Regions from separate parts of the Agarivorans sp. QJM3NY_33 genome, predicted to be linked through region 2. Evidence: predicted binding sites of a transcription regulator. Region 2 holds the regulator's gene; each other region holds the start of a gene.
What was found. The regulator LexA, encoded in region 2, represses DNA repair genes until DNA is damaged. The targets are predictions, from matches to a motif close to TACTGTATNNNNATACAGTA.
Positions count from the first base shown of each region.

Region 1 (5,803 bases), 830 kb from region 2:
CCACAGCAGAAAAGGCAAGATTAATAAATAAAAGCCCAGAGTTTTAGCTTTCACCGTTCACCTCTTTCGTGATACAGCGCGCTTGAGATGCATTCCAATAAATACGTAATGGGCTGCCGACCACAATATTTTGCAAAGCAAAGTCAGCGCCAGGAGAAACCCGATAAAGCTCATCATGATGCTGGTCTCTCACCATTAAGGTCGAGCTGGCGCCATCAAACAGACACTCTTCAACCTTCACATCAAACTGATTATCCGCTTTCACATCTTCACCCGCCTTGGCGATACCAATCGCCTCTGGCCGAACAAATACATCTACGGTGGTTTGCGGACGCTGCTGCACATCGGTTTCAACAATCAAGTGTCGCCCTCGGGCGGTCTTCAATAGCGCCACCGCTTGACGTTGCTCGACCACCACCGCCGATAGTTGATTGGTTTGTCCAACAAACTTAGCCACAAAGGCTGACTGCGGTTGATAATAAAGTTGCTGCGGACTTGCCACCTGCTCGAAGCGGCCACGGTTCATCACCGCTACTTTATCCGACATCACCAAGGCTTCAGACTGATCATGCGTAATGTAAATAAAGGTGGTACCAAACTCACGTTGTAAGTGTTTAAGCTCAACCTTCATCTTCTCTCTAAGTTTTAGATCTAAAGCTCCTAGCGGCTCATCAAGTAATAATAAACGCGGCTCTAAGACCAGACTACGGGCGATCGCAATCCGTTGTTTTTGACCACCCGACAACTGGGCAATTTGCTTCTGTTGACTACCGTCTAAACCCACTCGGCTGAGTACATCTTTAATTTTTGCGCTTCGCTCAGCCGCTTTCACACCACGACGCTTTAAACCATAAGCGATATTCTCAGCCACATTCATGTTGGGAAATAAGGCCAAGTGCTGAAACACCATATTCACCGGACGCTTATTGGGGGCCAGCTCATTGACTCGCTTTTGATGGATACGGATCTCTCCCTCACTGGGAAATTCAAAACCAGCAAGCATCCTTAGCAAGGTGGTTTTACCACAGCCCGAAGGCCCTAGAATAGAAAAGAAAGACCCAGCTTCAACATTAAAATTTAAACCGTCTACTGCGGTAAAATCAGAAAAGTGCTTAGAGAGGTGTTCACATTCAAGATCAAATTTAGCGTTTCCCGCCATAGTACAAGTACATCCAAAGATAAAAAAAGAAGGGCCTTACGGCCCATTGATAAGTGCTTATTGTGCAGCTTGCACGCGATCCAGCACCTTGCCTTCCATGGCTTCTAAGCCAGCAGGTACTGCGGGATACCATTTAATATTATCAATATCATCGCTACTAAAACTGGCATTAAACTGTGCTTTAGCCACTTCGTTCACATAGGCATCGGAGCCTTTCGAGGCGGTGAAGTTACCCGCAGACTCGGTAATTTTTGCTGCGATTTCTGGACGCATCACAAAATTGATCCATTGATAAGCGGCGTCGACTGCTTTTGACTTGCGTGGAATCGCAAAAGTATCAATCCAACCTAGCGCGCCAGACTTTGGTGCAACAAACTGAATATTTGCTTGATCTCGGTTTAACTTCCAACCACCTGCATCCCAAGCCATCGCGGCAACCACTTCGTTGGCACGCATCAGGTTCATCAACTCATCACCACCAGACCAGTAAGTTTTCACGATGGGCTTACATTCCACAAGCTTCGCTTCAACCTTATCCAAGATCTGTTGGTATTTGGCAGGATCGGCGTAAGCCGCAAAAGGATCTTCGCCAAGAGCAAAAGCAAAAGCAATTAAAGTAGGACGTTTCAAACGATAAGAAATTTTGCCCTGATACTTGCTTTGACATAAATCGGTATAGTCAGCTACATCTTTGGCCATATTACCGTTCACCACCAAACCGCTGGTTCCCCAAACATGCGGAACACCAAATACTTTATCGCCCACGGCAGTATTTTTCTTGGTCGCATCGAGCATTGAACTAATAATTTGTTTCTGGTCAATTCGGGCTAAATCGATGGGCTGATAAATACCAAACTGTAGTTGCACACCAGTGATACGGTCTTGACTAGGTTGCGCCAAATCGAAACCAGAGCCGCCTGTTGCGCGTAACTTAGAAATCATATCTTCGTTGTTTGATTTGGTGACTTTTACTTCAATACCAGTTTCTTTTTGAAACAAATCGATCACCTCTTGAGGCGCATAACCGCCCCAAGTTAGTAGACGAAGTGTTTCGGCACTGGCTTGCACACTTGCCATGGCTCCCATACCAAGTAACAAGCTGCTTATTGCAAAACGTTTATTCAACATAATATCTTCCATGTATTTCTAAGGTTAATTGGGCTGCCGACTAATACAGCAGCGATACAACAACTATTTGATAAACATGCACTACTTTTATGACACAAATGTGAAGCTGCAAGCAACTAAAAAATGAATAAAAATCAAGCTAAAGCCAGCCATGCCGCCTTAAAACAAGCGCTTACCTGACAAAACAACGGCCAAAAAAACCACCCATTGTGACAAAAATATGAATTCTAGATAACAGAATAACCAATGACCAGAAGTTAACGAGTAGTGAATTGTGCTACTTATATCGGCAATAGGCAGCTAACAATGCTACCTGCATACAATACCTCCAGTAACCACCAAATCATCGGCCATTTGCTACTTTATATAATTAAATCAATTAAATGAGTGACCGAGTTCCAGAGTAATCCTCTCTCTTATGGGCGGCGACATAAGCGTATAAAAATATCCCTTGCCTCATCCTTAGCACCAGTAAACCAGCTTTTTACGATTTGCACTTGCATGCACAAAAATACCGCTATATATTTATACAGCAGCTGTATGGATAAACAGGTATAGGAATGCTCACTCAACTCAGCGTACAAAACTTTGCAATTGTTCGGTTCTTAGAGCTCGATTTAAGCCGAGGCATGACCACCATCACTGGTGAAACTGGCGCAGGTAAATCAATTGCAATCGATGCCTTAGGCTTGTGTTTAGGTAACCGAGCGGAAGCGAGCATGGTGCGCCAGGGTGCCAGTAAGGCAGAAGTCAGTGCGCAATTTGAGATCAGCCAGAACCAAGCCGCGCGGCTATGGCTGCAGCAAAATGAGCTGTTAAGCGACGATGATTGCATATTACGCCGAGTAGTCACCAAAGAAGGTCGCTCTAAAGCCTATATCAATGGTACTGCGGTCCCCTTGGCACAACTCAAACAACTAGGGCAATACCTCGTTAGCATTCATGGGCAACATGCGCATCAGCTATTGCTTAAACCCAGCCAACAACTGGCGATTGTCGATCAGTATGCCGCTCATCCGCAATTGCTGAGTGAAGTGAAACAAGCTTACCAGCATTGGAAAGGCCTCTGTAACGAGCAAGAACTTGCCCAACAGCAACAAAAAGAACTGCTGGCCCAACAACAACTGCTTGAATATCAGGTTAAAGAATTAGACGAGTTTTCTCTGGCTGAAGGGGAATACCAAACCATAGAACAACAACATCAGCGTCTTTCTCACAGCACCGAGCTGCAACAAAGTAGTTTTCAGCTTAGCCAGCTCCTAGCCTTAGATGAGCAAGTTAATGTACTAGACATGCTAGGCCAAGCCTGTAGAACTACCAGCCAGCTTCTCGCGCTCGATCCCAAACTCGAAAACATCAACAATCTGTTACACGATGCACAGATTCAGATTGAAGAAGCCGGCCAACAGTTAGGCCATTACAGCGAGCAGCTAGACTACGACCCAGAGTTATTTGCCGAGTTAGAACTGCGACTCAGCCAAGCCCTTGAGTTGGCCAGAAAACACCATACCAACGCCGAACAACTGCCAGCACTACATTTGAATTTACAGCAACAGTTAGAGCAGCTGAGTCAACAAAGCCAGCGCTTCGAGCATCTTACGGAAGACATTGAGCAGGCATGGCAGATTTATCTAAGTAAGGCCAATAAACTATCGAAAAGTCGCGAACGTGCCGCCAGTAGCCTCAGTAAATTAATCACCAAAGAAATCCATAAACTCAGTATGGCGAAAGCCCAATGTGAATTTGCACTACAAAGTGATGCCAGCCAGTTCACCAATTCAAATGGCGTAGATCGCGTCGAGTTGCGGGTCACCACCAACCCTGGTCAGCCGATGCAAAGTATTGATAAAGTGGCCTCTGGCGGAGAACTCTCCCGTATTGGTTTGGCCATTCAAGTGATTTGCTCAGCCAGTATTTTAACCCCAACCCTGATCTTCGATGAAGTTGACGTAGGCATTAGTGGACCAACCGCCGCAGTGGTGGGCGGCATGCTACGAAAACTTGGGCAACAGTGCCAAGTATTGTGTGTGACCCACTTACCACAGGTAGCGGGACATGGTCATCAACAGATGTTAGTGAGTAAGCAACAGAAGAAAAATGAAACCATCACCAACATGCTCACTTTAAACGGCCAACAACGTCTCGAAGAATTGGCTCGCCTGCTCGCCGGCGATGCAATTACCCCTTCTGCACTGGCAAATGCGCAAGAATTGTTGGTTGAAGACTAAATTCTTCGTAGTAGACGCTTCTTTTTCGGGCGGGGCTTGGTTATGATGCCTTCCTTAACAAGGAGCTTCGATTAACAATGCGTTTCACAGCTAAAATTTTTATTCTACTTGCCAGCCTCGGACTTAGCGCCTGTTCAGCCTTCGATTGGATGGTATATAAGGTTGATATCCCACAGGGTAACTACATCGACGATGCCAAAGTAGAACAGCTCCGCGTCAACATGACCAAGGAGCAGGTTCAATTTGTATTGGGTTCACCGATGTTAGTAGATGCTTTCGACCAAGAACGTTGGTACTACCTATACAGTTACAAAAGTGGTAATGGCTCACTCGAACGAAGAAATTTGGTGGTTGAGTTTGTGAATAACCACCTAGCGCTGGTTGAAGGTGACTACCAAATTAGTAAAGACTTTATGGTGCCTCTCGAAGACGAAACCAGCTAACTGCCCCCAAGCATATAAAAAAGCCAGATCATCGATCTGGCTTTTTGGTTTAAGCTTCAGCGCGTTGCTTGGGCCTGCCACCGGTGGTTTTATCTGCCCTCCCCGCAGCCTTTGCGCGTTCAGCTCTAATTTTACGAAGCTCTTTAGGATCGGCAATTAAGGGACGATAGATTTCAATTCTATCGCCATCACGCAAAGTTTGATCCAGTTTAGCCGCTCGACTAAAAATGCCAACCGAAGCCGACTCAGGCTCAATCTCTGGAAAGTGATCCACAATACCCGACTGCTTAATGGCGGCCAAAATATCGCAGCCTTGTGCAACACTCAGTGCCAGTAATACTTGACGCTCTGGTAAGCCATATACCACTTCAATATTAATTTTTTCGCTCACCACTAATACACCTGTTTTGCTCGGTCGACAAAAGCCTGCACCATCGAGCCGGCCAATTCTTGAAAGACTCGGCCAAAGGCCGCTGCAATCAACTTGTTGCTAAATTCAAAGTTCAAATCCAGCATCACCTTACAGGCTTGCTCATCTAAAGCGACAAAATGCCATACTCCAGTTAAGGACTTAAACGGCCCATTCACCAAGTTCATCTGAATCGATTGATCTTCAGTTAAAGTATTTTCCGTCACAAAGCTGTTTTTAATACCAGCCTTGGCCACCCCAACCTGAGCCACCATGCTCAGCGGGCCCTGCTCAATAATTTCACTACTCACGCACCCCGGTAAAAACTCGGGATAAGCGTCAACATCATTCACTAATTGGTACATTTGCTTGGCGCTAAACATCACCAAGGCACTACGGTTTACTTGCGGCATAACCCACTCTTTCTTCAAATCTG
Region 1 is NZ_CP194039.2:3,664,888-3,670,690, forward strand. Features, by position in the region: gene ACRRSY_RS16565 (ABC transporter permease) at 1-54, opposite strand, end outside; gene ACRRSY_RS16570 (ABC transporter ATP-binding protein) at 44-1,159, opposite strand; gene ACRRSY_RS16575 (extracellular solute-binding protein) at 1,217-2,287, opposite strand; gene recN (DNA repair protein RecN) at 2,848-4,515, shown strand; gene ACRRSY_RS16585 (outer membrane protein assembly factor BamE) at 4,593-4,958, shown strand; gene ACRRSY_RS16590 (RnfH family protein) at 5,008-5,349, opposite strand; gene ACRRSY_RS16595 (SRPBCC family protein) at 5,352-5,780, opposite strand.
Region 1: a site for LexA is predicted at 2,822-2,841, ahead of recN (DNA repair protein RecN). Genes of this name have one in related genera too.

Region 2 (5,803 bases):
CTGCTCTCCATCGGCACGCTGTTGCGCCGTATTGCTCAGCTCCGGCTCATCCGCACTAACCGCAAATAGGGTGTAAGCCAAAGTGATGGTGGTAATGTCTCTGGGTAACTCTGGATCGATATAAAAATTCAGCGGCATCGTTTGCCGCTGCCCCGGGGTAAGCGTTTGCTGTTGAAAACAAAAACAGCTGATCTTTTTAAAATGATTGGCCGCCAAACCGGGGCTGACCGAAGGTACCGCTTGCACCGTGGTAGTCAGGGCACTCTGATTAGTCGCGCTAAAGTCAACCAATAGGCTTTCCCCTGGGTGAACCTTAATTCGATTTACGGTCGCGCCAAATTGCCAATTTAAGGCGCGCGGTACATAGGTGATAAACTCCACCGTGACACTGCGTTTCTGAGGCGCAATAGTGCTTAACTCACTGGCCTGATTGGCGGTTTTACCATTAATCCCTGTCACCTTACAAAACACATCGTAAAGCGGAACCAAAGCAAAACCAAAGCCGAACATCGCCACCACCACCAATAGCAGCCGAAGCACTAAACGGCGATGGGCAGCCATGTTATTTAATCTCCGGCGGCGTAGTAAAACTATGGTAGGGCGCAGGTGATGGCAAATTATCCCACTCTAAACCTTCCGCGCCTTCCCAAGGCTTCGCTGGCGCAGGCTCACCGCTGCGAATACACTTGATCACCAGATACAGGAAGATAAATTGTGACAAACCAAAGGCGAAGCCACCAATACTGACGATGGCATTCACATCGGCAAATTGCAGCGCATAGTCGGGAATACGCCGCGGCATACCACTTAGACCAAGAAAGTGCATCGGGAAAAACAATACATTCACCGATATCAGCGAGCACCAAAAATGCAGGCGCCCCAGCCCCTCGTCATACATCTTGCCACTCCATTTCGGCAGCCAATAATAGGTGGCCGCCATAATCGAGAAGATAGCCCCCGTCACCAACACATAGTGAAAATGCGCCACCACAAAATAAGTATCATGGTATTGAAAATCCACTGGCGTGATCGCCAGCATCAAACCAGAGAAACCGCCAATGGTAAAAAGTACGATAAAGGCCACGGCAAATAGCATCGGCGTTTCAAACGTCAGGCTGCCGCGCCACATGGTGGCAACCCAATTGAAGACCTTAACCCCGGTTGGCACCGAGATCAGCATGGTACAAAACATAAAGAATAACTCGGCTTCCACCGGCATCCCCGTGGTAAACATATGGTGGGCCCAAACCACAAAACTTAAACCGGCAATCGAGGCAGTGGCATACACCATCGATGCATAACCAAAGAGTTTCTTCCGAGAAAAAGCGGGAATAATCGCCGAAATAATGCCAAATGAAGGCAAAATCATGATGTACACTTCGGGGTGGCCGAAGAACCAGAAAATATGCTGAAACAATACTGGATCGCCCCCGCCTGCGGCATCGAAGAACGAAGTGCCGAAGTATTTATCGGTAAGCACCATGGTCACAGCTCCCGCCAACACCGGCATCACCGCAATCAACAAGAAGGCGGTGATCAGCCAAGTCCAAACGAACAAGGGTAATTTCATATAAGTCATACCGGGGGCACGCAAATTCATGATGGTCACAATCACATTAATCGCGCCCATAATGGAGCTGATCCCCATGATATGTACTGAAAACACAAATAAGGCGGTGCTATCGGGACTATATTTGGTGGAAAGTGGCGCGTAAAACGTCCAACCAAAGTTGGGCCCGCCCCCTTCCATAAATAACGAGGCTAATAACATGGTAAAAGCGAAGGGTAAGATCCAAAAGCTCCAGTTATTCATACGAGGCAAGGCCATATCGGGAGCGCCAATCATCATCGGTACCAACCAATTAGCTAAGCCAGTAAAGGCGGGCATCACCGCGCCAAACACCATGATTAAGCCGTGCATGGTGGTCATTTGATTAAAAAAGTTTGGCTCCACCAATTGCAGGCCCGGCTGGAATAGCTCTGCACGGATCACCATCGCCATCGCGCCGCCGGTAATAAACATGGCAAAGCTAAACCACAAATACATTGAGCCAATGTCTTTGTGGTTGGTGGTTAATACCCAGCGCAATAGGCCACGCGGTGCGTGGTGATGTTCTACCTGTTGCGGGTTAAGCTCCGTGGTCGCGCTCATCTAACTCTCCCTTCTATTGCCTATTGCGCCGCGTCGTGTCGTACTTGAACATGGCAACGTCCTTAGTCGTTCCGCTATCACCAATCGATTTATCCAACCGTGGCTACTTGGCCGCGTCTTGTACTGCCGCGACATCCTTAGCCTGCACCATATCGCCCGTATCATTCCCCCAAGCATTCCGCTCGTAGCTAATAACTGCCGCTAATTCTTTCAGACCGAGTTGCTTACCAAAGGCCTGCATCGCGGTTCCTGCCACACCATGCACCACCATGTCGATATGTTGGTTCACATCACCGGTCGCAACTGGGCTGCCTTTTAAGGCTGGAAATACCCCTGGCAGGCCTTCTCCATTGGCTTGGTGGCAGGCGGCGCAAGTCTTCTCATAAACGCTTTTGCCTAAGGACATCAGCTCCTCGTTATCCATGGTCAACGCCACCATGGCCAACTCTTGTTGCTGCTTTTCTACGTAAGCGGCTTCGGCCTGAGCCAACCAAGCAAGGTATTCCTCCTGAGGTTTAGCAATCACCACAATCGGCATAAAGCCGTGGTCTTTACCGCAAAGTTCGGCACATTGGCCGCGGTAAATCCCCGGCTGGTCAATTTTGGTCCAGGCCTCGTTAATAAAACCCGGATTAGCATCTTTTTTGACCGCAAAGTCGGGTACCCACCAGGAGTGGATCACATCCTCCGAAGTCATTAAAAAACGAACCTTCTTGCCGACTGGCAGCACCAGTGGATGATCTACTTCCAATAAGTAGTTATCGCGCTTAGCAAGCTTGCCCTGTACTTGCTTCATATCCGAGGCCAACACGCTGTAGTATTCCAGCTCATGATCAAAATAGCGGTAGTGCCACTTCCACTGCGAACCAGTGACTTGAATAGTGAGATCGGCATCGGAAGGATCTTCCATCGCTAATAAGGTTTTTGTGGCAGGAATCGCCATGCCGATCAAAATGATGAAGGGAATTATCGTCCAGACAATTTCAACTTTGGTGCTCTCATGAAATTGTGCGGCAACGGCTCCCTTGGACTTTCGATGATGAAAAATCGCCCAGAACATCACCCCAAACACCACCAGCCCAATGACACAACATATATAAAAAATAGTCATGTGCAAGCCGTAAACCTGCTCACTAATGGCGGTGACACCAGGGCGTAAATTGAACGACATCGTTTGTTGCGCCCATGCTTGATTCACCCAACATGCCAGCAATACTAGCGGTATCCATCGGCCCACAGCGCTCTCCTTTGCTCGTAGCCAAGGCCGGTCACTTCATTGCAAACATCGCTGCTTACAATAATAAAGTGGCCGCAAAATAAGGGAAAACTCCCTTCCCAAAGCAGCAAGGCTTCGCAATTAAAATACCTTACTGCTTATAAAATAGACGCTTAGTTAAATAATTGTAAATAGAATGTTATAAATATAGACATTTAAAATAAAAGCTGTGAAGTAAACGACAAAAGCCCAAATTGCTATAATTTGGGCTTTAAAAAGAAGGGAACTTAGTTTTAGGGAGTAACTACATCCAGTCTGCGGTACGGATGATCCCCACCGCTAAACCTTCAATATCAACACTTTGATACTCTAAATCAACTTCGATAGTTGAAAGTGCTTCGTTCTCGGGATGAAGGTAGACCATTTTCCCGTCACGTTGAAAGCGCTTCACAGTGACTTCATCGTCTAAGCGCGCCACCACCACCTGACCATTATGCACATCGTTGGTTTTATGCACCGCTAATAAATCGCCATCCATAATTCCGATGTCTTTCATGCTCATGCCCTGCACCCGCAACAGATAATCGGCATGCGGATGAAACAAATTAGCATCGACCGCATAGTGCGACTCAACATGTTGTTGTGCCAAAATAGGGGCACCTGCGGCCACTTGTCCAATCAGCGGCAAGCCGATTTCTTCTGGCTCGTCATTCGCGGCATTAGCAGGTAAATGGTCTTCGCTAATACGGATCCCGCGCGAAGCGCCGGGGATCATCTCAATCACCCCTTTTTTAGCTAAGGCGCGTAAATGTTCTTCGGCAGCATTGGCCGAGCGAAAGCCCAGCTCTTTGGCGATTTCAGCGCGAGTTGGCGGCATGCCTGTGTCTTGAATGTTACGACGGATCAATTCAAACACTTCGGTTTGACGGGGCGTTAAGGGTTTCATAATCTACCTGTAAGTTTATACAGCACACTGTTAGTATATACAGCATGATTAATGAAGCAAGGTTTTATCTCGAATCAACAGCTTAAGTGTAGGTTTCAGTTTCATTGGAATTCTTTCCGCTACTTTGAAACTACACCCCACATTTCGTGACATCCATCGCAAATAAGTAGAAATTGGGATAGAGAAGGATACGAGGAGTAGAGCTAACTCATTTTTGGACAATTTGAGCTAGGGAGTAGCCTCTCTCTGATGAATTGACTTAGAAAAAGTAGGGGGGAAGCATCAATAGTAAAGAGCAAAAACTGCCCCTCCACTCATACAGAAATGAAAGAACTCTGCAATTGATTATGTTGCGTTTTTTATGAGATTATTCTTCATCAATCATAATGTTTCGGTACAAACCTAGAAATGGCAGTCTACAAGATATTTTGTGATGAAAGCTGTCACCTACTTCACGATGGCAGTGACGTAATGGTGCTGGGAGCTTTTCATTGCAGTGCGGAAAAAGCAGAGAATTTAACTCGAAGTATCAAAAGCCTGAGGCACAAACACAACTACAAACCGGAGCTGAAATGGAGCAAACTGAACAAACATCAGTGGCCTCTCTATAAGGACTTGATTGATTTAATCTTGGATGATCAGGAGGTTAACTTCAAATCTACCGTTGTCCTAAATAAAAACTCTCTTGATCACAACCAGTATAACGCAGGCTCTCATAGCGATTTCTACTACAAAATGTTCTATTACACTTTGAGAGACTTCTTAAAAGTCGACAATGAATATCGTATATATCTAGATTACATGGATACGCTTGGTGCTGAAAAAACACTGAAAATGTGTGAGGTTTTGCAAAACGGTACTCACTGGCAACTATCAGCTAAAGCAACAATCGTTCAATCGTACGAAGTACAATTAATTCAACTTTGTGACCTTTTGATTGGTGCAATTGCATACAAAAATAGAAATGACATCCCCAAGACTAGCGGAATAAAAAAGCGATTTGTCTCTTACTTAGAAGAGAAATTATGTTCTTCTTTAGATTGCGGCACTCCTCCTTGGGAAGACCAATTCAACATATTCAGGTTTAACCCTAGAAAGGGGGCAAAATGCTAAGCGAACCGATTGACTTGTCTATTGTTGACGCGACTCAAATCATCAATCACCTGTATGAATTCTTTCACAGAGACTTTATATCAACCGATACATACCTAGCGGGCGAGATCTACATCAACCCTCAATGTCATCGAAAAACGGATGGTAAAGAAGACACATTTTGGCACCTAACCACTAGAAAAGAAAAAGAAGTCGAGTGGGTAAACGGTAGACGACATGTTAGGATATTAGAACGCTATCCCGACTTTCGAAGAGCGTCTCGTCTGGAGTGGGTTCGACAGATAATCACAAATCATCAAGATGCTTCGATTAAGCTGTTTTATCACAAAGAGACCAACTCAAAGAAAAATATTCGTTTGTATCTTTGGGCTAAGGA
Region 2 is NZ_CP194039.2:4,495,183-4,500,985, forward strand. Features, by position in the region: gene ACRRSY_RS20320 (cytochrome c oxidase assembly protein) at 1-561, opposite strand, end outside; gene ctaD (cytochrome c oxidase subunit I) at 563-2,152, opposite strand; gene coxB (cytochrome c oxidase subunit II) at 2,256-3,323, opposite strand; gene lexA (transcriptional repressor LexA) at 3,673-4,314, opposite strand; gene ACRRSY_RS20340 (DUF3800 domain-containing protein) at 4,723-5,427, shown strand; gene ACRRSY_RS20345 (hypothetical protein) at 5,421-5,803, shown strand, end outside.

Region 3 (5,803 bases), 1.8 Mb from region 2:
AAGGCTTGGTCTCCATAACTTGCGGCAGCGCCGACTACAGAAGACGTATCATGAATGGCAATCGCCGCCCAGTAACCAAATTGGACTTGGCTGAGGTGAAGTAAGTGTCCTAGCAGTGGAAAGATAAATAAAGCACAAGCGTTGAGAATAAATACGGTGGCTAATGCTAAGGAAATCTGCTTGCTGTTGGCCTTTATCGCGGGAGAAACCGCGGCAATTGCGCTACCGCCACAAATCGCGGTACCCACAGAAATGAGATAAGCCGTTTTTCGCTCTACTTTTAGCAACTTTGCGACCACAAAACCTAAACATAAGGTAAAGGCGATAGAGCCAACAATTAAACCAAAGCCTGCTTGGGTATATTCAATGGCTTGCTCGATAGAAATGCCAAAGCCAAGGCCAACTACGGAAATGGCTAACAAACGCTTGGTGACTATGCCGATATTTATGTTGTTTGGCGTCAAGCCTAAACTGGCTAAACATGCACCAATAATCAGCGCTCCCGGCCCATTTACCCAAGGGGTTAATACTGATAAAGCAACCGCAATACATAGATAATCATTAGTCGATAAAAGTTTTAATTTGTTCAGCATAACGTGCCCCTAACTGTGAAGTTTTATTATAGAGCACTGATGGTTTAGTTAAATGGCTAATTAAGACCTGAAAAAAAGCAATAATTGACCATTAATAATTGATTTAATAGAAGTTAATTTGTCGTTATCAATATTATTGATTAAAGTAATCAATAATATTCCTGGATCAATATGGCTGTTTTTATCTCAATTCTTCTTCGATATGTGGTTGTAGTAACTCGGTGACTCGCCGTCCTTCTTGAATCGCTTCTTCGGCGCGGTGGAAATCCATCACACTAATACTACCTAATTTAGGGTTTAACAAAATATCAGGTGGATCGCCGGCCATACGGGCCCGGGTAAGGCGCTCTTGCATAATATTAATTGAGGTCGACATAACGCCGATCATTCCCGGTGACCGATCATCATTATTCTGTTTGATGCTTGCCAGCATTGATGTTAAAAATTCTTTACCTCCGCCCAATAAGCGTAAGAAGGGTTGGTCGGGTTCACTAGTGCTATCTTTAAGCTCATCGTCGAAGTTATTGAGGTGAGACTTGTCACTATTTAGGTTGACAGCAATCACCACATCGGCGCCCATGGCTCTGCATAGCGAAACAGGAACGGGATTGACTAAAGCGCCATCCACCAACCATTGATTATTCAGCTGGTAAGGAGCCATTAAGCCTGGCATGGCACAGGAAGAGCGGACCGCATCGCGGACTCGGCCTTGCTGCAGCCACACTTCTTTCCCCGATCCCAACTCTGTTGCGATAGCACCAAAGGGAATACTTAATTGCTCAATATTGCTACGTCCAATATATTGCTCGGCGGCGTTAAACACTTTTTCACCAGTTAATAGCCCCCCTTTATAGAACGAAAAGTCCATAAGGTTGAATACTTGCCAACTAGATAATCCTAGCGCCCAGTTGGTTAATTGGTCGACACGTTGGCATGCATAAGCCGCGCCAACAAGAGCTCCAATGGAGCAGCCTGCGACTAGGTGTGGACGGATCCCCCATCTCACGTAATGCCAAAATTACGCCTAAGTGAGCCCATCCTCTGGCGGCTCCACTGCCAAGTGCTAAGCCGATCACTCTGTCTTTTCGTTTGGCCATGGACTACCTCCTCGGGGGGGATGCACATATTAATGACGCGAAACAAGTCGTTTTCACCGTTTTATATTGAGTTAATTGTGCCAATATATGAGGTGATTTGTGTAGCTATTCAGTAAACTATTCTATAGCTGATGAATAGGAAAAAGTAATGAATTCAAAAAATAAAGTCGGTCGACCGAAAGGTGAGAGTCAAGCCCGGCAACGGTTATTAGAGGTGGCAACAGCGTTATTTATTGAGTTTGACTATGACCGAGTGTCGTTGAGGATGATTGGTAAGCAGGCGCAATTAGATCCTGCCTTAATTGCTTACTATTTCGGATCTAAGGCTGGTCTATTTGGCGAAATGCTAAGCTCGGTATCCAGTCCGGTGTTTGCTACTTTACAGCAGGTTACGGCGCAGCTAGGCAGCCGCAGCTTAAATGACTTAATGCGTATTTATTATCAAACGATGGCCGATAATCCTCATTTTCCGAAGCTAATCTTTCAGTTGGCAAGTATGCCCGGCAACCATGAAAGTCTCGAGCAATTGAATTTAATTTTGCAAAATCTTGGCCGTTTGTTGGGGAAGGGCCTATTTCAACGTTTAGCGGCAGAGGGCTCTTTTGCGGAAGGGGTTGATGCTGAATTAGCTCAGTTGAGCTTTATGAGTTTAATGGTCTTTCCGTTTTTGATCCCGGAGCGTTTATTGCAGGCCAATCACATTAGTCTGCCAAAAGATAAATTATTGAAACTGGCAGAACATAACATTGCTTTGTTGGCTCGTGGACTGTTTAAAAATTAATAGATACCTGAGTCGCTATCGTGGTTAAGTTCTGTGCTACTTTGATTTTAAGCCGCTATTTATGAATCGTTTTGCGCAAAATCCGCTTCGAATACGGAGAAAGACTGGATAAATATCCAGTCTTTGAGTTAAGCTAGCTTCAATTTATCAGCGTAGTGTGCCAGCTTTATGATTGACTTGCTCAGGTGAGTTAGCTGGTATTGTATTTAGACGGAGTCATCTTAGTGATAGCCACTATCAAAGGTATTTTAGAAGAAAAAGTACCCCCTTTTGTGTTAGTCGACGTAGCTGGCGTGGGTTACGAAATCCAGTTACCCATGAATTGCTTCTATCAATTGCCCGAATTGGGCGAGCCAGTGCGTTTACTGACCCATTTTATTGTTCGTGAAGATGCTCAGTTGCTTTATGGCTTTCATGATAAATCTTCGCGCGCCTTGTTTCGCGAGTTGATTAAGGTGAATGGAATAGGTCCAAAAGTGGCGCTGGCCATCTTGTCAGGACTCAGCTGTGAACAATTTGTCTATGCGGTAAAACATGAAGATTTATCCAGCTTGGTAAAAGTTCCTGGGATCGGCAAAAAGACGGCTGAACGGCTATTGGTCGAGATGAAAGATCGTTTGAAAAACTGGCATGCAGAACCACCAGCTACGCCATTAAGCGATGGTATTACAGCCAATGGCGATCTACCGCTGAGTCCTGCTACCGATCCCAAAGAAGAAGCCGTTGCAGCCTTAGAATCGCTGGGTTATAAAGGCGTTCAAGCTGAAAAACTCGTGAAGCTAGTATGGCAGTCGGGTATGAGCAGTGAACAGTTGATCCGTGAAGCCCTTAAGGCTGCATTATAATTTAAGGTTCAAAAGATGATAGAAGCAGATCGTTTGGTAGCAGCCTTGCCCGTTGCAGAAGAAGAAACCGTCGATCGGGCTATTCGGCCAAAACGCTTAGGTGATTATACCGGCCAACAGGCGGTTGTTGAGCAATTGGAAATCTTTATTGAAGCCACGCGCCGCCGTGAAGATGCCTTGGATCATTTATTGATTTTTGGCCCGCCAGGTTTGGGCAAAACGACGCTTGCGAATATTGTGGCGAACGAACTTGAAGTGAATATTAAAACCACTTCCGGCCCAGTGCTTGAAAAAGCGGGAGACTTAGCGGCACTGTTAACTAATTTAGAACCTGGCGATGTGTTATTTATCGACGAGATTCATCGTTTAAGTGCAGTTGTTGAAGAGATCCTTTATCCGGCAATGGAAGATTATCAGTTGGATATTATGATTGGTGAGGGGCCAGCCGCGCGTTCTATCAAACTTGATTTGCCGCCGTTCACCTTAATTGGTGCAACCACTCGAGCGGGAATGTTAACCTCACCACTTAGAGATCGTTTTGGGATTGTGCAACGCTTAGAGTTTTATAAAACTGATGATTTGGCTGATATTGTGAAGCGCAGCGCTCATTATTTGAATTTAACCTTGGATGAAGCGGGTGCTTGGGAAGTGGCTCGTCGCTCTCGTGGTACGCCGCGGATCGCGAATCGTCTGTTACGTCGGGTTAGAGATTTTGCCGATGTAAAATTTGATGGCAAAGTCACTCAAGAAATCGCAGCACAAGCTTTGGATTTGCTTAGTGTCGATAGTGCTGGCTTTGATTATATGGATACCAAATTGTTGCTTGCCATTACTGATACTTTTGGCGGTGGCCCTGTTGGCTTAGATAACTTAGCCGCAGCTATCGGTGAAGATAAAGAAACCATTGAAGATGTACTTGAACCTTTCTTAATTCAACAGGGTTATCTGCAACGTACTCCTCGCGGACGGATCGCCAGCGACCGTGCCTATTTGCACCTTGGTTTAGATTTACCTAAACGTTAGAAATGCTGTCGTTTATCGGCGACAGGCAAGTCAATAAAACGGCTTAATGTGTTCATTTTTAAGCCGTTGGCCGAAATTTGTATCGCAATTGTTCAAATTAAATGGTTTGAGTCTTAACCTTAAGCACTTGCCTGTGTATAGTATTTTCTAATTGAAATACTTAGGTAGGTGTAATGTCGGTTTTAAGGGTTCGAGTGTATTACGAAGATACTGATGCGGGTGGGGTTGTTTATCACGCAAATCATATTAAGTATTTCGAACGAGGTCGTACCGAATGGTTGCGAGAATTAGGTTACGAACAAGACCGTTTGATGGCGCAAGATCTATGTTTTGTGGTTCGAGCGCTGCAAATTGACTACAAACTACCAGCTCGTTTTAATCAAGTACTCACGGTTGAAACTCGTATTGAAAATATGAAACGAGCCAGCATGGTGTTTGAGCAAACGATTAAAAATGCTGACCAACAAGTTATTGCCCATGGAATGGTTACCGTTGCTTGCGTCACATTGTCGTCAATGAAGGCCACGGCCATTCCCGATCAATTAAAAGAGGATTTACTCGGTGCATTCTGATATGTCATTTATTGGCTTGTTTTGGCAGGCGAGCTTACTGGTTAAATTTGTCATGCTGCTGCTATTGAGCATGTCGGTTTATTCTTGGGCGATGATTATTAATCGTAATAAAATCTTGAAGTCGGCAAAAACTGCCAGTGATAGTTTCGAAAAGAAATTTTGGTCTGGCATTGACCTCAATAAGCTCTATCAAGAAAGTAATGCTAGAGCCGAGCATCTGCAAGGTATGGAACAGATATTTCATTCTGGTTTTAGAGAGTATGTTCGTCTACATAAATCAGGAAATCGAAGTCCCGATGCGGTGATGGATGGTACTTATCGGAGCATGCGAGTCTCCTTGTCCCGCGAAGTCGAGGCTTTAGAGAATCAGTTGCCAATGTTGGCAACGATTGGTTCTATTAGCCCCTATATTGGCTTATTTGGTACGGTGTGGGGGATTATGAATGCTTTTATCGCTCTGGGAGAAGTTCAGCAAGCCAGTTTAAATATGGTTGCTCCCGGGATTGCCGAAGCACTGATTGCAACTGCGATGGGATTATTTGCGGCGATCCCTGCTGTGATCGCTTTTAACCGTTTTTCTACGGGCGTTGGTAAGTTAGAACATAATTACGCCAACTTTATGGAAGAGTTTTCAAGTATTCTGCATCGCCAAACCCACAGTGGTACAAATTAGGAGGCGTCGTGAATTATTACCAACGCCCCAAGCGCCGCTTGGTTGCTGAAATCAACGTGGTACCTTATATCGATGTGATGTTGGTGCTATTGATTATTTTTATGGTGACAGCGCCTTTGATTACCCAAGGGGTCAAAGTTGATTTGCCACAAGCGAGTGCCGAGGCTTTGCCAGAAGATAGTAAACCGCCGCTAGTGGCGACGGTCACTGAAAGTGGGC
Region 3 is NZ_CP194039.2:2,656,577-2,662,379, reverse strand. Features, by position in the region: gene ACRRSY_RS11960 (YeiH family protein) at 1-593, opposite strand, end outside; gene rssA (patatin-like phospholipase RssA) at 775-1,599, opposite strand; gene ACRRSY_RS11950 (TetR/AcrR family transcriptional regulator) at 1,839-2,471, shown strand; gene ruvA (Holliday junction branch migration protein RuvA) at 2,696-3,316, shown strand; gene ruvB (Holliday junction branch migration DNA helicase RuvB) at 3,332-4,339, shown strand; gene ybgC (tol-pal system-associated acyl-CoA thioesterase) at 4,513-4,911, shown strand; gene tolQ (protein TolQ) at 4,901-5,584, shown strand; gene tolR (protein TolR) at 5,593-5,803, shown strand, end outside.
Region 3: a site for LexA is predicted at 2,574-2,593, ahead of ruvA (Holliday junction branch migration protein RuvA). Genes of this name have one in related genera too.

Region 4 (5,803 bases), 1.2 Mb from region 2:
ACTAAGCTCACGCTCTCGAGCAATATCGGCAGTTAAGTCAGCAGGGAATCCATAGGTATCATAGAGTTTAAAAACTAACTCACCCGGGATAACGGAGCCCTCTAAGCCCTGAAGCGCCTCATCTAAAATCATTAAGCCGCGATCTAAAGTCTTAGCAAATTGCTCTTCTTCTTGACGTAAGACTCGCTCAATAACAGGCTGCTGCTTGGCCAATTCTGGGTATGCATCCCCCATTTCGGTAATTAAGGCCGCTAACAGTTGATAAAAGAAACCTTCTTGCGCACCAAGCTTATTCCCGTGACGCACCGCTCGACGAATAATTCGACGCAATACATAGCCGCGGCCTTCATTAGCGGGCATAACACCGTCGGCAATCAAGAACCCACATGCTCGAATATGATCAGCAATGACCCGTAACGATTTATTTTCTAAATCATTGGTACCGATGATTTTTGCAGCTGCTGCAATCAAGTTTTGGAAAATATCAATTTCGTAGTTGGAGTGGACCCCTTGTAAAATCGCAGAGATCCGCTCAAGGCCCATGCCGGTATCAACGGATGGGTTTGGTAAAGGCTCCATATGCCCGTTAGCTTGGCGGTTAAACTGCATGAATACGACGTTCCATATCTCGATGAAACGATCTCCATCTTCTTCAGGGGATCCCGGAGGGCCACCCCAAATATGCTCGCCATGATCATAGAAAATTTCGGTACAAGGACCACAGGGTCCTGTGTCACCCATTTGCCAAAAGTTATCAGACTCAAACTTTTTCTCTGGTGACTTGTCACCAATACGAATAATCCGATCTTGTGGTACACCGATTTTATCGGCCCATATATTAAAAGCTTCATCATCCGAGTGATAAACCGTCACCAACAACTTTTCTTTAGGTAACTTAACCACTTCGGTTAAAAACTCCCATGCGTAAGCAATTGCATCTTCTTTGAAGTAATCACCAAAACTGAAGTTGCCTAGCATTTCGAAAAAAGTGTGGTGACGTGCAGTATAGCCAACATTTTCTAAATCATTGTGCTTACCGCCCGCCCGAACACAACGCTGTGAGGTTGTCGCTCGGGTATAACTACGCTTGTCAATTCCGAGAAATACATCTTTAAATTGATTCATACCCGCGTTAGTAAATAGTAAGGTTGGATCGTCATGTGGCACTAACGAACCACTTGCCACAACTTGGTGATTTTTGCTGTTAAAGAAGCTTAAAAACGCTTCTCTTACTTCAGCTGAAGTCATCTTCATGAAACTCTTTCCTGGGGGTTTGTAGCAACTCGACTTAGTGGTAAAGCTAGTATTACTCGTCGACAAGCGCTGAAAAAAATGAAACTCAAATTAATCGCGACAATATAGCACGCAGACCTTTATAGGCAAAGTGTTCGACACTTATTGCTGCTGCTCGCTAAACAAAAGATTGATCAGTTCAAAATCGAAGCCACGACGATATAGGTAAGCGCTGCATTTTTGCTGTAAAAGTCGTTCGGAGGGGAAGCCTTGACTGAATTTACGTGCAAACAGCTGCTGAAGGGCTTGATACCAGTCCCATTCAGGAAGAGCTAACACTTCTGTGACAATCGCCTTATCAATTCCTTTACTGAGCAAGTATTGATAGAGGTAATTACGTCCATAACCTTTAGCAAGGCGGGAGCGAGTTAATTGCATCGCATAATTAATATCATCCAACCAAGCATTCTGCTCAGCATAGTCAATGGCGTCAGCGATATCCGAGGGTGAATAACCCTTTTGTTGCAGTTTTTGCGATAATTGACGGCGACTATAGGCGCGCCGAGAAAGTAAATTGATGGCTGAGTTTAAAGCGCTACGCTGGTTCATCATTAATAAAAAGGAGCCTTACGGCTCCTCTAGATTGGCTTACGCTTCGCTATCGACTGGCAAGTCTTCAACTTTTACCGGCTCTTCCGCAACCACGGGATTAAGAAGGTTATTACGAATGGTCAATTCAATTTCTTGAGCGATTTCTGGATGCTCTTTTAAGTAATTTGAGGCATTCGCCTTACCTTGACCAATTTTTTTACCTTTATAAGAGAACCAAGCACCAGCTTTATCAACTAGTTTTTCAGCCACTCCAAGGTCAATTAATTCACCGTAGCGATTAAAGCCTTCACCATACAAAATCTGAAACTCAGCCTGCTTGAACGGAGCCGCTATTTTATTTTTAACAACTTTAACGCGCGTTTCGTTACCAACAATCTCATCACCGCTTTTCACTGCACCGATGCGACGAATATCTAAACGAACCGAAGCATAAAACTTCAAGGCATTACCACCCGAAGTGGTTTCAGGGTTACCAAACATCACGCCAATCTTCATCCGGATTTGGTTGATAAAGATACACATACAATTGGTTTGTTTTAAAGTACCCGTTAACTTACGTAAAGCTTGAGACATTAAGCGTGCTTGCAAGCCAACGTGGCTATCACCCATATCGCCTTCAATTTCGGCTTTTGGTGTCAGTGCGGCCACTGAGTCAATCACTATCATATCAACCGCGCCAGAACGGGCCAACATATCAGTGATTTCTAAGGCTTGCTCACCCGTATCAGGTTGAGAGATAAGTAGCTCATCAACATCGACGCCTAACTTTTTAGCATAGATAGGATCCAGAGCATGCTCAGCATCGACAAAAGCACAAACCTTACCGGCTTTTTGCGCCTGCGCAATGGCTTCTAGTGTTAAGGTTGTTTTACCAGAACTTTCAGGGCCATAGATCTCAATCACCCGGCCCATAGGTAAGCCACCAGCGCCTAAAGCGATATCCAAAGATAACGAACCGGTAGAAACCGTTTCAATATCCATAGTACGGTTATCGCCAAGTTTCATAATTGAACCTTTGCCAAATTGTTTTTCAATTTGACCTAAGGCCGCAGCCAGTGCCTTTTGTTTATTTTGATCCATATCGCCCTCATCAGGTGCTTTAAACAATCTTATTGTCCAGTAGTATACTGTTTATTCATACAGCATCAAGTTTATTCCACTATAAATTAGTAAAAGAGTTTTGCCTAATCCAGCCACAACTTTTATCCTTGCAGCTTCATTTAGCCAGTTCACTATGCAGTTCGATGACCGAAATGACCGATATCAATCTAGAAAAACATACACCGATGATGCGCCAATACCTTAGCTTAAAGGCACAGCACCCCGAAATTTTACTATTTTATCGGATGGGTGACTTCTATGAATTGTTCTATGAAGATGCCAAGCGTGCTTCTGAATTGATGGATATTTCCTTAACCAAACGAGGACAATCTGCGGGCAACCCAATACCAATGGCCGGGATCCCCTATCATGCCGTAGAAACGTACTTATCCCGTCTGGTGCAACTCGGTGAATCGGTCGCTATATGCGAACAGATCGGCGACCCGGCAACCAGTAAAGGTCCAGTAGAACGTAAAGTGGTTCGCATCATCACACCAGGCACAGTCAGCGATGAGGCTTTATTAGAAGAAAAGCAAGAAAACCTATTGGTAAGCGTTGTAAATCAACAGCTGCAGATTGGACTCGCCTATTTAGATATTGCCAGCGGCCGGTTTGTGATTAATCAATTCAGCGGTGAACAACAGCTTCAAGCTGAGTTGCAAAGACTTAAGCCCTCTGAGCTACTATACCCCGATAACTTTGAGTTTGTAGAGATCTTACAAGCGAATAAAGGCCTACGTCGGCGCGGAGAGTGGGAGTACGATCTTGCCAGCGCACAAAAAATATTAAACCTACAATTTGGTACCCGTCACCTAGATGGTTTTGGCGTTAGTGAATACCCATTAGCGATAGCTGCCGCAGGTTGCTTAATGCAATATGTTCAAGATACACAACGCACCGCCTTACCGCATATCAATACGATCATCATCGAAAAGCAAAATCAATTTATTCAACTCGATGCTGCTAGCCGTAAGAACCTTGAACTTACCCGTAATTTGTCTGGCGGGCAAGAACACACCCTCAGCGCAGTATTAGACCGCAGCGCAACCGCAATGGGGAGTCGGCTGCTAAATCGTTGGCTGCATCAGCCCTTAAGAGATCAGGCTCAAGTCCGTGTGCGTCAAGATTGCATTGCCGAATTAATCCAAGCAGATTTATACGGACAACTACAAACTCAGCTCAAAGCAATTGGAGATATTGAGCGAATTTTAGCGCGTTTGGCGCTGCGCTCAGCGAGGCCTCGAGATCTGGCCAGACTTCGCAATGCATTTAATATCTTGCCCGAATTACAAAGCAACTTACAACAAACTGTCGCTTTAGCACCATTGGCTAAAGACATTGCTGATTTTCCAGAACTACTGGAACTATTACAGCGAGCGCTGATCGATAATCCGCCAGTGTTAATTCGTGACGGTGGGGTAATAGCCGCAGGCTATAATCAGGAGCTTGATGAATGGCGAGATCTAAGTGACGGCGCCAATGACTACCTTCGTCAAATTGAACAACGAGAGCGAGAGCAAACCGGGATTGCCAACTTAAAAATTGGTTATAACCGAGTACACGGCTTCTATATTGAAGTCAGTCGCCTATATGCAGACCAAGTACCGGAGCACTATATTCGTCGTCAAACTTTGAAGAATATGGAGCGTTACATTATTGCCGAACTCAAAGAGCATGAAGAAAAAGTACTCTCCAGCCAAGGCAAAGCACTTGCTCTTGAAAAACAATTATATGACCAATTATTAGATCTACTGCTACCAAAAATCAGTGAATTACAGCGTAGTGCCCAAGCTTTGGCACAGTTGGATGTTCTTAGCTGCCTCGCTGAACGCGCCGAGTATTTAAACTACGTTCGCCCTAGTCTTGTCCAACAAGCTTGTATCAACATTCAAGGTGGGCGCCATCCAGTCGTTGAACAAGTTAACGAAACGCCATTTATTGCTAATCCCGTCCAACTTAATCCGCAACGTAAATTATTGATTGTGACTGGCCCTAACATGGGCGGGAAATCAACCTATATGCGACAAACCGCACTGATTAGTTTAATGGCCTATATTGGTAGCTATGTACCCGCGGATAGTGTCGAAATCGGCCCTATAGACCGAATTTTCACTCGAATTGGCGCATCTGATGACTTAGCGAGTGGGCGTTCTACATTTATGGTTGAAATGACCGAAACCGCTAATATCTTACACAATGCGACCCCCCATAGTCTGGTCCTCATGGATGAGATTGGTCGCGGAACTAGCACTTATGATGGAATGTCCTTAGCATGGGCTGTTGCCGAACAACTCGCCAACATAAGCTCTTTAACTTTATTCGCGACCCATTACTTCGAACTCACTCAATTACCGAAGCTCATCGACGCCGTCGCCAATGTTCACTTAGACGCTGTAGAGCATCATGACACCATTGCATTCATGCATCAGGTTCAAGAAGGTGCAGCCAGCAAAAGCTTTGGTTTACAAGTTGCAGCCTTGGCAGGGATCCCCCAATCGGTGATCTCAAAGGCCAAAATAAAGCTAACACAACTGGAAGCATCAGTGCCACACGATAGTCCGGCTCAGCCACAAGACCAAGCATTTGAACAGCAACTGAACATTGAGCTTCCCCTCCCCCAACAACATCCAGTCATTGAGCAACTTAAAATGCTAGATCCCAATGAACTGTCGCCACGAGCGGCCCTAGACTTGCTCTTTATGCTCAAGCAACAAACGAGTCACTAATCTTTAGCGCTCAAATAAAACTCAATCAAAAAAGGAAGCCGAAGCTTCCTTTTTTATTCAAACGATAAAATATTAGACTTTAAATAAAGCGTCTATCGACAAATTTTGTAATGACAAAATATCCCGTAAAC
Region 4 is NZ_CP194039.2:3,268,040-3,273,842, forward strand. Features, by position in the region: gene alaS (alanine--tRNA ligase) at 1-1,254, opposite strand, end outside; gene ACRRSY_RS14705 (regulatory protein RecX) at 1,396-1,845, opposite strand; gene recA (recombinase RecA) at 1,882-2,925, opposite strand; gene mutS (DNA mismatch repair protein MutS) at 3,090-5,672, shown strand; gene rpoS (RNA polymerase sigma factor RpoS) at 5,745-5,803, opposite strand, start outside.
Region 4: a site for LexA is predicted at 2,971-2,990, ahead of recA (recombinase RecA). Genes of this name have one in related genera too.